DNA from 4 places in the Sodalis sp. RH16 genome. Region 4 is predicted to be linked to each of the others. Evidence: predicted binding sites of a transcription regulator. Region 4 holds the regulator's gene; each other region holds the start of a gene.
What was found. The regulator Fur, encoded in region 4, represses iron uptake genes when iron is present. The targets are predictions, from matches to a motif close to ATAATAATGAGAACNACTATCAA.
Positions count from the first base shown of each region.

Region 1 (3,167 bases), 1.5 Mb from region 4:
GTAGCTGGTGCCGACATAACGCACGCCGCCCCCCACGGTAAAGCCATCGAATTTACCGGGCAGGTTGTACTCGCTCCAGAGCGTGGCGCTTTGACGGGCGATGCCCACCGGCGAATTGCCCTCAACGCCGTTGTTGGATTTGGTGACTTCCGGATCGGTCAGCGCATAGGACGCGGTAACCAGCCAGGACGGCGTCACGTTAACCTTACCCTCCAGCTCAATACCTTTAGAGCGGATTTCACCGGTCTGTACGCTAAAATTCGCATGATCGGGGTCCGCCGTGGCGACATTGGTCTGGCGCAGGTTATATACCGCGGCGGTAAACAATGCGTCCAAACCGTTCGGCTGGTATTTCAGGCCGGCTTCCGCCTGTTTGCCCTTGGTGGGTTTAAACGCGTTGCCATTGTAATCGGTGCCGCTGGTGGGCACAAACGAGGTGGAGTAGCTGACATAGGGGGCAAATCCGCTGTCGAAGTGATACAGCAGACCGGCCCTGCCGGTGGTGGCGTAGTCATTCTCCTCGCTGCGGCTCGCGGCCACCAGATTATGCGTTACGGTGTTTGCTTTATCATAACGTCCTCCCAGATTCAGCACCCACCGCTGCCATTTCGCCTGATCCTGCAGATAAAAACCGGTCTGGGACTGTGTTTGCTGGTTACGGTTGGTCACATCAGGCAGGTCTACCGGCGCGCTATAATCCGGATTGAGATAGTTAAGGTCCGAGGTGCTGCCGTAGCCGGAGTTCTGATGCAGGGAATCGTGCAGATAATCAACCCCCATCAATATCTTGTGTCCCACCGCGCCTGTGGAGACATTCGCCTCTGCCTGGTTATCCACGGTAAAGCTGTTCAGCGTCTCGTTGATATTCATGGTGGAGCGGTGCACCGCCGGCGCATCGGTGGCCGTACCGAAGGGATACACCATCTGATAATCGCTGGTACTGCTCACATAACGCAGGTTCTGCCGGAACGTCCAGACATCGTTGAACTCGTGTGAAAACTGATACCCCACGCTGGCCTGCTTGCGTTCGTAGCTGTCGGTCCCCGGCTGGCCGCCGTAGAAATGGTCGGAGATTTTACCGTTGGGGTTGCTCACCAGTGTGCCGTTAACCGGCAGCATGTTGAAAAAGCCGGAATCGGGATCGCGCCGCAGCTGCGCCAGCAGCGTCAGGCTGGTACGGTCGTTCGGTTGCCAGGTCAGGGACGGCGCAATGTCGTAGTGCTTATAGCGGGTGTGATCCACCTGGGTATCGGTCTGGAACAGCGTACCGGCGACCCGTCCCAGCCACTGTTTTTGGTCGTCCAGGGGACCGGACAGATCAAAACCGGTGCCGAACTGGTTATGATTGCCGCCGGTAAGATAGACCTCGTGCACCGGTTCTTCCGTGGGTTTTTTACTGGTGAGGTTAATCAAACCCCCCGGATTTACCTGGCCGTAAAGCACCGACGAAGGGCCTTTCACTACCTCGATGCGTTCCAACAGGTAGGGGTCCCATTGGGGCCGCGACCAATAGGACACCTGGGGCAGGCGCAAACCGTCCAGGTACTCGTCCGCCGCGAACCCCCGCAGCATAATGGTATCGAAACGGTAATCCGCCCCGCTGACCTCCGACTCGGCCCCCGCCAGGTAGCGCAGCGCCTGCGGAACGTTTCTCGCTCCCTGCGAGGCCATTTGCGCCTGGGTAATGACCGAAACGCTCTGGGCGGTTTCAATCAGAGGCGTGTTGGTTTTCGTCGCGCCGACGGCCTTATGGGCGACCACGTTATCCTCATCGCCGCCGCTGTCAGCCCCGGATACCGTCACCGCCGGCAGCGTTTGGGGCGTTTCCTGGGCGCCCATGGCGTGGCCTGCCATCCCGGCCCACAGCAGCAGCGCACCCTTTGCGGCCGTTTTTCTCTTGTTCATACCTTATCCCCGGAATCAAAAATCGCACTAAACGCCGTTTCCACAAAAATGTTTCAACCGCAAAGGGCCAATAGATAACGTTTCAGCCATCAACGCGGATAAAAATGATAATCATTTGCTTTTCAAAAAGCAGCAATGCTGCCAGTATAGGAAAGATATAAAGTGGAGAAATAGCGCAAATCAGACAGTAGTTGACGGTTATTTCCGTTATTGGCGGCGATTGCTGAAAAAGACAGTAGCGATAAATGAGAGGACCCGATGGAACCCACCTGGCGAAAGAAGTATGACACGGCGCAGCCCGAACGGTTAGAGAAAATGCGGTATGTTGAACTCGCCTATCGCCAGGGTGAACGCCAACACTGGCACGCACACGAACAGGGGCAACTGATATTTACCCTGAAGGGGGTGGTGCGCGTCCTTACCGAGCGCCATATCTGGACGCTGGCTCCCAGGCGCGCGCTCTGGCTGCCGGGGGGCATGCCCCATGAACTGCACGCCATCAACGACGTCACTACGCACAATATCTATCTGTTTCCGCCGCTGACGCGTGATTTCTGGTATGACGACGTTGCCCTGCAGGTCACGCCGCTGCTGTATGAACTGATTAAATCCTGGCATCAGGCCCAGCAGGCGGCGGAGCTCAATCGCGTAGAGATGAGCACCACCCTGCTGCTGGATGAGCTGCGCCGCTGCCCGCGCGCCACCGTCTGCATGGTGCCGCTGCCTAGGGATCGGCGGGTGCTCAGCGTGTGCGATACCCTGCTGGGGGAACCGGAAAACAACGACACGCTGGAAAACTGGGGCAACCGCGTCGGCGCCAGCGCCCGCACCCTGGCCCGGCTGTTCCGCGACGAAACCGGTATGGGCTTTTCCCAATGGCGCCAGCAGCTGCGCCTGGCGGAAGCCGTGACTCATCTGGCCCAGGGCCGTCCGATTAACCTGCTGGCCAATTCGCTGGGTTATCAGAGCCCCAGCGCGTTTATCGCCATGTTCAAAAAGACCCTGGGAGAAACTCCCCGGCGTTATTTGTCCTGTTGAAACATCCACCGGCCTTAACCAGGGGCCCAGCCGTTAGCATTGCGCCGGCGGCCCCTGGGCGTGAGGCTTAATCGTTTAAGAGATCTCGCCCTTATCCGTTGCCCTTTTTACATTTATTCTTTTAATTTCGATAATTCAAATAACCATGAAATCTACAAGTGATTAATGCCTTTCAGTAACACTCAGATACGTTATGAATAAAAATAACATGGGAATTACCGGCG
Region 1 is NZ_CP178737.1:1,838,940-1,842,106, reverse strand. It holds gene ACL2XJ_RS08390 (TonB-dependent siderophore receptor) at 1-1,905, opposite strand, end outside; gene ACL2XJ_RS08385 (AraC family transcriptional regulator) at 2,164-2,943, shown strand.
Region 1: a site for Fur is predicted at 2,004-2,026, ahead of ACL2XJ_RS08390 (TonB-dependent siderophore receptor). Genes of this name have one in related genera too.

Region 2 (3,167 bases), 750 kb from region 4:
CTCATCTCGTTTTAGTGCCACAGCGTATCGTCAATAGACCGGCTTGTCCTCGACGGCCCGCCCAATCAGACAATTTTCATTAACTATTTTAGACCTCTTTGGGTCAATGAGCGATTACCCCGCCTCCCCGATCCGAACAAAACCGGCTTCCAGATCGGCGATAAGGTCATCGACATTCTCCAGACCGATATGAACCCTCACCAGGGTCCCGGTGAAATCCACCCCGCCGGCCGGCCGTATGGCCGCGATCTCTTCGGGCTGATTGGCCAGTATCAAGGATTCAAACCCTCCCCACGAGTAAGCCATGCTGAAATGCTCGAAATGATCGAGGTAGTGTTCAAGCTGCCGCTGGCTCAGCCTCTTTGCCAAAATAAAGGAAAACAGCCCGCTGGCGCCCTTGAAATCCCGCAGGAAGAATTCATGGCCCCGGCTGCCGGGCAGGGCCGGATGATTTACCGTCGCCACTTCAGGGCGTTCGGCCAGCCAACGCGCCACCCGCAGGCCGTTTGCCTCGTGCTGTTTAAGCCGGACGCCCAGCGTCCGCAGACCACGGGCGGCCATATATGCCGTATCGGCATCCGCCATTTGACCCATCAGATAGGATTGCTCGCGCAACTGATCCCAGCAGCGGGCGTTGGCTACCGCGGTGCCCAGCATGGCGTCGGAGTGGCCGATAATATACTTCGTACCGGCCTGGATGGAGATATCCACGCCCAGCGCCAGCGCCGGCAAGAGAATACCCGCGGCCCAGGTGTTATCCAGCATAATCACAATCTGGGGATTAGCGGATCGCACTGCCCGCACGATGGCCGGAATGTCCTGCACCTCCATGGTGATGGATCCCGGCGATTCCAAAAACACCACGCGGGTGTTTTCCTGGATAAGATCCGCTATGCCGGCGCCTATCATCGGGTCAAACCAGGTGGTGGCGACATTCAGCTTGCCCAGAATATGCCGGCAAAAATCCGTGGTGGGTTCATAAACGGATCCGGTAACCAAAACATGATCCCCGGCGGAAACGAAAGAGAGGATGGAATTGGTTACGGCGGCGGCTCCGCAAGGATACAGAGCGCAGCCTGCTCCGCCTTCCAGTTCCACCATGGCTTGTTGCAATGAGAAATGGGTCAGGGTACCCCGCCGGCCGTAAAACAGTTCCCCGTTCGCCCGCTGCTCGGTAGCGTGCTTTTTGGCCTGAACCGAATCAAAAACCAACGAGGAAGCCCGTTGAATGACCGCATTGACCGAGCCCTGGGTGAATTTTTTATCTCTCCCGGCAGCGATCAGCGCCGTTTCAATTTTCTTAACCGTCATGTTCTGCGCTATGCCTTTCGCTTATGGTTTCACTTACGATTCCGCAGGCCGGGGAAAGCCTCGATTACACCCCCCTTTCGCGTAGTTAAGTTAACACGATTGCACGCCGACGGCAGGCGTTTTAACGCGTTAAAAAACCATTAACGCCTTTCATGATTCAGCGGCGTAAAATGATGGCTGGAGAACGGACGCTAAAACCTCCCGCTGTCGGTAATCTTGATAAATACGTTACAAATTAAGCTACCATTTATTAATGAAGTGAAACTATTGGGTAGATTTCTGGCCGCATAATAAAATTGATACAAATAATAATGAGAACCACTATCAATTCGCGTCCTGTTTGTTATCATTCTCGCTGATTAAATTTCCTGTAACAGATTCCGGTGGAGGCATTTCGTGAAGACGGCTGTCATGACGATTATCCAGGACCTATCCTTTAAGGCTCGGCGATGCGCCGGCCCGCTGCCTGCGATCCTGCGCGGCCTGGCGGCGGCGTCACTATTTTCATGTGCATTAAGCGCCGCGGCGCCGCCGCAGGCCGCCGCCCAAGACCCCGGCGCCCAAAATGTTCAACAGGCGCCGTCCCAAGATGCCGCCCTGGACCAAAACATCCAGCGGACCCCCGCGTTATCCGGACCTTTGAGTACCGATATGGGTTCGGCCCAGCAGCTTGCCCAAATGGATCTGTCGGTATGGGGAATGTACCGGCATGCCGATGTGGTGGTGAAAACCGTGCTGGTCGGTCTGCTGATAGCATCGATTATCACCTGGGCGCTTTTCTTCGGCAAAGGTATCGAACTGATGTCGGCCAAACGGCGTCTGCGTGATGAATTGAGAACGTTAAAAAACGTACGCAGTCTGGATGAGGCGATTGAAACCGTCGCCGCATTTCGGACCGAAGGCGTCAGCTCCCGTCTGGTGGCTGAAGTGCAAAATGAACTGGATTTATCCGCTGGAACCAACGATAGCGCAGGCATCAAAGAGCGCGCCGCTTTTCGATTGGAACGGCGGGTGGCGGCTGCCAGCCGGATGATGGGCAAAGGCAACGGATTTTTAGCCACTATCGGCGCCATATCCCCCTTTATCGGCCTGTTTGGTACGGTATGGGGCATAATGAACAGTTTTATCGGCATAGCGCATACTCAAACCACCAACCTGGCGGTGGTGGCGCCGGGTATAGCCGAAGCATTACTGGCCACGGCCGTGGGTTTATTCGCCGCCATTCCGGCGGTGGTGATTTACAATATCTTTGCCCGCACCATTGCCGGCTATAAGGCCATGGTAGGGGACAGCGCGGCGCAAATTCTCCTGCTGCTGGGGCGCGATCTGGATTTGGCCGTCGGCGCCGGCAACCGCGAACACAAAGCCGTTGCAAAGCTTCGGTTAGGGTAGACTATGGCGATGCATTTGAACGAAGACATCGATGGCGACGGCGAAATGCATGATATCAACGTGACGCCTTTCATTGACGTCATGCTGGTGTTGTTGATTATATTCATGGTGGCCGCCCCGTTGGCAACGGTGGATATCCGGGTGAATTTGCCTAACTCCACCGCTTTGGCCCAGCCCCGGCCGGTAAAGCCGGTTTATTTATCGGTCAAAGCGGATAAGCAGCTGTTTATCGGCGATCGGGCGGTGGATATGAATACGCTGGCAGACGCTCTTAACCTTCAGACCCAGGGTAATAAAGACACCACCATCTTTTTTCAAGCCGATAAACAGGTGGATTATGAAACCATGATGTCGGTGATGGACGGTTTGCGCAAGGCGGGCTATTTCAAAGTGGGCCTGGTGGGCATGGAAACCCCCGGACAACGGTGATTCCCATGGCATCCCCTTGGCGCAAAAGTATAATC
Region 2 is NZ_CP178737.1:2,545,735-2,548,901, forward strand. It holds gene metC (cystathionine beta-lyase) at 115-1,311, opposite strand; gene exbB (tol-pal system-associated acyl-CoA thioesterase) at 1,708-2,703, shown strand; gene exbD (TonB system transport protein ExbD) at 2,707-3,132, shown strand.
Region 2: a site for Fur is predicted at 1,617-1,639, ahead of exbB (tol-pal system-associated acyl-CoA thioesterase). Genes of this name have one in related genera too.

Region 3 (3,167 bases), 990 kb from region 4:
GCTGGAACCTATCATGAAAGTCGAAGTTGAAACGCCTGAAGACTATATGGGTGACGTGATCGGTGACCTGAACCGTCGTCGCGGTATGATCGACGGCATGGAAGATACTGCGACCGGCAAAACGGTTCGTGCGCAGGTCCCCTTGTCTGAAATGTTTGGTTATGCTACAGATCTGCGTTCACAGACTCAGGGCCGTGCTTCTTACTCCATGGAGTTCCTGAAGTACAATGAGGCACCGAACAACGTTGCTCAGGCCATTATCGAAGCCCGTAAAGCTAAATAAGTTTTAGGGTTTAAAATTATTATCCCGTGCTCTCGCTTAAGGTGAGAGCATAAGAGTAAGGAATATAGCCGTGTCTAAAGAAAAGTTTCAACGTACAAAACCGCACGTTAACGTCGGCACCATCGGCCACGTTGACCATGGTAAAACGACCCTGACCGCCGCCATCACCACCGTATTGGCTAAAGCCTACGGCGGCAGCGCCCGCGCCTTCGATCAGATCGACAACGCGCCGGAAGAAAAGGCCCGTGGTATCACCATCAACACCTCTCACGTTGAATACGATACCCCGTCCCGCCACTACGCGCACGTTGACTGCCCCGGGCATGCCGACTACGTGAAAAACATGATCACCGGTGCAGCCCAGATGGACGGCGCGATCCTGGTGGTAGCGGCAACCGACGGCCCGATGCCGCAGACCCGCGAGCACATCCTGCTGGCTCGCCAGGTAGGCGTGCCTTACATCATCGTCTTCATGAACAAATGCGACATGGTGGATGACGAAGAGCTGCTGGAACTGGTTGAAATGGAAGTACGCGAACTGCTGTCGCAGTACGATTTCCCGGGCGACGACACGCCGGTAATCCGCGGTTCCGCCCTGAAAGCGCTGGAAGGCGACGAAGCCTGGACCTCCAAGATCCTGGAACTGGCCGAAGCGCTGGACACCTACATCCCGGAACCGGTTCGCGCCATTGACAAGCCGTTCCTGCTGCCGATCGAAGACGTATTCTCCATCTCCGGCCGCGGCACCGTGGTAACCGGTCGTGTGGAACGCGGCGTGGTGAAAGTAGGTGAAGAAGTTGAAATCGTCGGCATCAAGCCGACCGTGAAAACCACCTGCACCGGCGTTGAAATGTTCCGTAAACTGCTGGATGAAGGCCGTGCCGGTGAAAACGTGGGCGTGCTGCTGCGCGGTACCAAACGTGATGAAGTTGAACGCGGCCAGGTACTGGCTAAACCGGGTACCATCCATCCGCATACCCAGTTCGAATCAGAAGTCTATATTCTGAGCAAAGATGAAGGCGGCCGCCATACGCCGTTCTTCAAAGGCTACCGTCCTCAGTTCTACTTCCGTACCACTGACGTGACCGGAACCATCGAACTGCCGGAAGGCGTGGAAATGGTGATGCCTGGCGACAACATCAAGATGGTTGTAAACCTGATTGCCCCTATCGCCATGGACGACGGCTTGCGTTTCGCTATTCGCGAAGGCGGCCGTACCGTTGGCGCCGGCGTGGTAGCCAAGGTTATCGCTTAAGACTTCCATCTTCCTGGAGTCTGGCAAAGAAAGGGCGCTTCGGCGCCCTTTTTATTTCTTTCCATTTGATATTAACCCTATGGAATATCTCAAATTTACAAAACAATTATAATTCACCTATTGAAATGACAAGCGTTCTCATTTAAATTATTCGCAAGTTGGTTTAGAGAAGACGCAAATGTACGTTTGTTTATGTAATGCGGTAAGTGACGAAGCCATCCGTGATGCTGTCAGACAGTACCAACCCGTGTCGCTTCAAGAGCTTAAACAGATTGTTCCGGTAGGCACCAAATGCGGTAAGTGCACCTGCAAGGCGCGGGTCATCATGGAAGATGAACTACAGATCATTATGAGTTATGAAAAAATTGCTTAATTAGTAGGGTTATTACCTTGATTTACTCTGCTCCGGTTATATTCTGTACTTAACCGTAACGGAGGAGTGCACTATGAAAGGCGATGCCCAAGTAATAACCCATCTCAATAAACTGCTCGGCAACGAGCTGGTTGCCATCAATCAGTATTTCCTGCATGCACGGATGTTCAAAAATTGGGGTCTGATGCGGCTAAACGACGTCGAATATCACGAATCCATTGATGAAATGAAGCATGCCGATCGTTATATCGAACGCATACTTTTCCTGGAAGGGCTGCCGAATCTGCAGGACCTCGGCCCGCTTAACATCGGCCAGGATGTGGAAGAAATGCTGCGCTCGGATCTTAACCTTGAACTGCAAGGGGCCCAGGATCTCCGTGAAGGCATCAATTATGCCGATAGCGTTCGGGATTATGTGAGCCGCGATATGCTCATCGAAATTCTCACGGATGAAGAAGAACATATTGATTTTCTTGAAACCGAGCTGGAACTGATCGGCCGCATCGGCGCGCAAAATTACCTCCAATCCCAGTTGAAAGATGCTGCGCAATAACGAGCGGGCCTGGATGATACTTCGCCGGTACTTTTACCGGCACGGTTCTAAACTGTCGTATAAATACGAAGATTCATAATAAACCCGTCCGCAAGCCGCATCAGTTCGTAGCAGGATTTTCTACGGACTGATGTATATCACCCAGCCGGCCAACGCCAGGCATGGGCCGAAGGGGATTTTCCCCTGTGTGCTTCCGCTTACGGCACAGACGGCCAGTCCGCTTAACGCCGCGTAGCAGCATAATCCCGGCAACGCCTGCCACCCCAGCCAGGCACCAAGGGCAGCCAGCAGCTTAATATCGCCGCTCCCTAGACCCTCATAACCCTTTACCCGCCGAAACAGGCGTTGAACACCCCAGAGCGCCATAGCGCCGCATATCGCCCCAAGCAGCCCGTTCTTGAACGCATCTGCCCCATCCCATGCAGTGACGTGGCTTGCGAACCCGCAGGCCAGAAGCGGGCCGTTCAGCCGGTCCGGCAACAGCAGGGTAAGGGCGTCGACCCAGCTGAGTGTCAGCAAAAACCAGCCAAAGAGCAGCCCGACGGGAAGATTCATCCCGGGCCCGCCGATAATCAGCATGGCGGTGAACACCAGGGCACAACTGCTTTCACAGCCGTATGAGCCGGCGTATGAATCACGTGGGCGGTTCCGCCCCAAATCCGGCCGCCGGTATGCCGGCGAGCCGTAACCGACGCCCCGCGCG
Region 3 is NZ_CP178737.1:2,309,153-2,312,319, forward strand. It holds gene fusA (elongation factor G) at 1-283, shown strand, start outside; gene tuf (elongation factor Tu) at 354-1,538, shown strand; gene bfd (bacterioferritin-associated ferredoxin) at 1,717-1,911, shown strand; gene bfr (bacterioferritin) at 1,985-2,464, shown strand; gene ACL2XJ_RS10530 (prepilin peptidase) at 2,585-3,167, opposite strand, start outside.
Region 3: a site for Fur is predicted at 1,664-1,686, ahead of bfd (bacterioferritin-associated ferredoxin). Genes of this name have one in related genera too.

Region 4 (3,167 bases):
GGGACGGGCCGGTATTATTTATCCGCGGCGGCCTCTCCCCCTATGTGAAGGAGGAGTACAGCGAAGCCATCCGGCGGCAGTTTCCACGGGCGCGGGCCCACGTGGTGGCCGGCGCGGGCCATTGGGTGCATGCCCAAAAGCCTGAAGCGACGCTGCGCGCCGTTGTGCGGTTTCTGGCGGATTCCCTGGGGAGCTAGCCGCGACCGGCCGGTTTACCCATCCGGCAGTGTTAATCATTGTCGTTTATCACCGGGGTGGGGTAATATGGCTTGCTATGTTTACCGGCAAGGACTTACCCGCCCGCTTTTGGATGCACAATCCCTTCACGACTTATGGCAAAAGAACAAACGGACCGCACCACCCTGGATTTGTTTATCGATGAAAAACGCCCGGGGCGCCCGAAAACCAACCCGCTTTCCCGTGATGAACAATTGCGAATCAATAAACGCAATCAATTGCGCCGGGACAAGGTGCGGGGTCTGCGCCGGGTTGAGTTAAAAATCAATGCGCAGGCGGTGGCTGCATTAAACGAGCTGGCTTTTCAGCACGCTCTCTCCCGCAGCGAGCTGATTGAACAAATCCTGCTGGCCGAATTGGAACGGCATCAGGATGCCGCCGGCAAGGAAGATTAAGGCCGGGCTCGCCGTCCGGGACCGGAAAAGACCGGCTTTTGCGATAAAACTCCGGTTGAACGAGTTTCTCCCGCTGTGAGGGTCTGCTATTATTGCACGATTATTTCCCGAAAAGCCGGTTGATCGTCTGGTAAACCATATCCTTAATATTTAAGAGGTTTTCAAATTCATGGCAAGCGTAGGCATTTTTTTTGGCAGTGACACCGGCAATACCGAAAATATTGCCAAAATGATTCAAAAGCAGCTGGGCGCCGATGTTGCCGAAGTGCATGACATTGCCAAAAGCAGCAAAGAGGACCTGGAACAATTCTCCACCCTGCTGCTGGGCATTCCCACCTGGTATTACGGCGAAGCGCAATGTGACTGGGACGACTTTTTCCCCACATTGGAAGACATTGATTTCACGGGAAAACAGGTAGCGCTGTTCGGCTGCGGCGATCAGGAAGACTACGCCGAATATTTTTGTGATGCCATGGGCACCATTCGCGATATCATCGAACCCCATGGCGCCACCATCGTGGGTCATTGGCCTACCGCCGGCTACCATTTTGAAGCATCGAAGGGTCTGGCGGACGATAAGCATTTTATCGGTTTGGCCATAGACGAAGATCGCCAGCCAGAGCTGACCAATGACCGCGTGGACGCCTGGGTAAAACAAATCAGCGCCGAACTCAAGCTCGGCTGAGCCGCCGCCGGGTTTCCCGGCTAAACCCGTGCCGTCCATAGCGTTGACGGCCGGTTGAAGCTGTTGATATATAATTCCTTTCAAATCGATAGATACAAGTTTTTAACTTTCATCCACAAAGCAGTACAATAGCCTGGCGGTTAGACCGATTTTAATGAAATGTGATAAAACTTGCCTCACCTTAAACAGACTATCATTGTAAAAAGGCCGCGGTTTTCATTTTACACAGGCAGTCCTATAATGAGACGGCGTTACATTTTTCAGGCCGACCATTGTTATAGGCTACATTAGCCTACAATCAAATTATCAAAGCAACAGGACTAAACCCGCATGACTGACAATAATATTGCATTGAAGAAGGCCGGCCTGAAAGTCACACTTCCCAGACTTAAAATTCTGGAAGTGCTGCAAGATCCGGAATGCCATCACGTCAGTGCGGAGGATCTCTATAAAAAACTGATCGATATGGGTGAGGAGATTGGTTTAGCCACCGTTTATCGCGTACTGAATCAGTTTGATGACGCCGGGATCGTCACCCGCCATAATTTCGAAGGCGGTAAATCCGTTTTTGAACTGACGCAGCAACATCATCACGACCACCTGATCTGCCTTGATTGCGGCAAGGTCATTGAATTTCGTGACGAGTTTATCGAAGCGCGCCAACGGGATATCGCTAAAAAACACAATATCAAACTCACTAATCACAGTTTATATCTTTATGGCCATTGTGAAGTCGGCAATTGCCGTGAGGATGAGACCCTGCACGATCATGATGTTGACGAAGCGGTGCACAGCCTTAAAGAGTAACCATAGCGACACCGGGCATCGTTCAAAGCTTGAAAACCACTGCTGAAACGGGTGGTTTTGGTTATTCCGCAAATTGCCGATGGCACCTGGACTGATGCCGCCCCGTTTCTTATCCCGCTGCCGTTGATTCTTTCACTCCATTCGCTCCTCAGCCCCTTCATGCCGGCCAGGCGGCCACAGCCCGTTGAGCCTGCGCCGTGGAATCGCATCAGCAAAAGAAACTTCACGAATTAAAATTTATTATAAATATTTAAAACAATCACACACCCATCAATTCTCATTCCTGCTGTTCAAATCCACAAGCGAAAAAGAATCTTCGCTAAAAATACATGTTACCTATTGTATTACAATAATATTTTATTCGTAAGGCTTCGGTGTCGTTTCCACGGCGCCATGAGCAATGTCCGGCATTACTTTTACAAAAAGCACCAACTTTATAAATTATTTTAAAACGTGAAGTATGCTGCATATTTGTTATGCATCCTATGTTGATATAGTGCCGTCAGCAATGATAATCAGAGAGCTGAAAATGACTGAATCGGAACTGAACGGCGCCATGCCCCGAGGTATCGGCATCGCTCCCTATCTTCGCATCAAGCAAGAAGGGATGACCGAAAATGAAAGCCGGATCGTGGAGTGGTTTTTAACGCCAGGCAATCTTAGCCATATTTCCGGCATTAAAGAGGTGGCGCAAAGCCTCGGCATGTCGGAAGCCATGATTGTCAAGGTGTCGAAAATTCTGGGCTTCAGCGGTTTTCGGCAGCTTCGCAGCGCGATTGTCGAATATTTTGATCATGCGGATCATGATATTACCGCCGAACTGTCGCCGGATGACAGTCCGGAGGATCTGGTGAATAAGGTGTTTAACCTCACGGTACGCACCATCGTTGAAGGACAGGCCATTGTCGATGCGCAGGAGATCCAGCAGGCCGCCCGCTGTTTTTTCAATGCCCGCCAGCGTGAACTCTATGGCGTCGGCGGCTCGAATTCAATTTGTACCGACGTTCAGCACAAATTCCTGAAAATCGGCCTGCGCTGCACCG
Region 4 is NZ_CP178737.1:3,296,381-3,299,547, reverse strand. It holds gene ACL2XJ_RS15200 (alpha/beta fold hydrolase) at 1-197, shown strand, start outside; gene ybfE (LexA regulated protein) at 333-632, shown strand; gene fldA (flavodoxin FldA) at 802-1,317, shown strand; gene fur (ferric iron uptake transcriptional regulator) at 1,648-2,124, shown strand; gene alsR (transcriptional repressor AlsR) at 2,654-3,167, shown strand, end outside.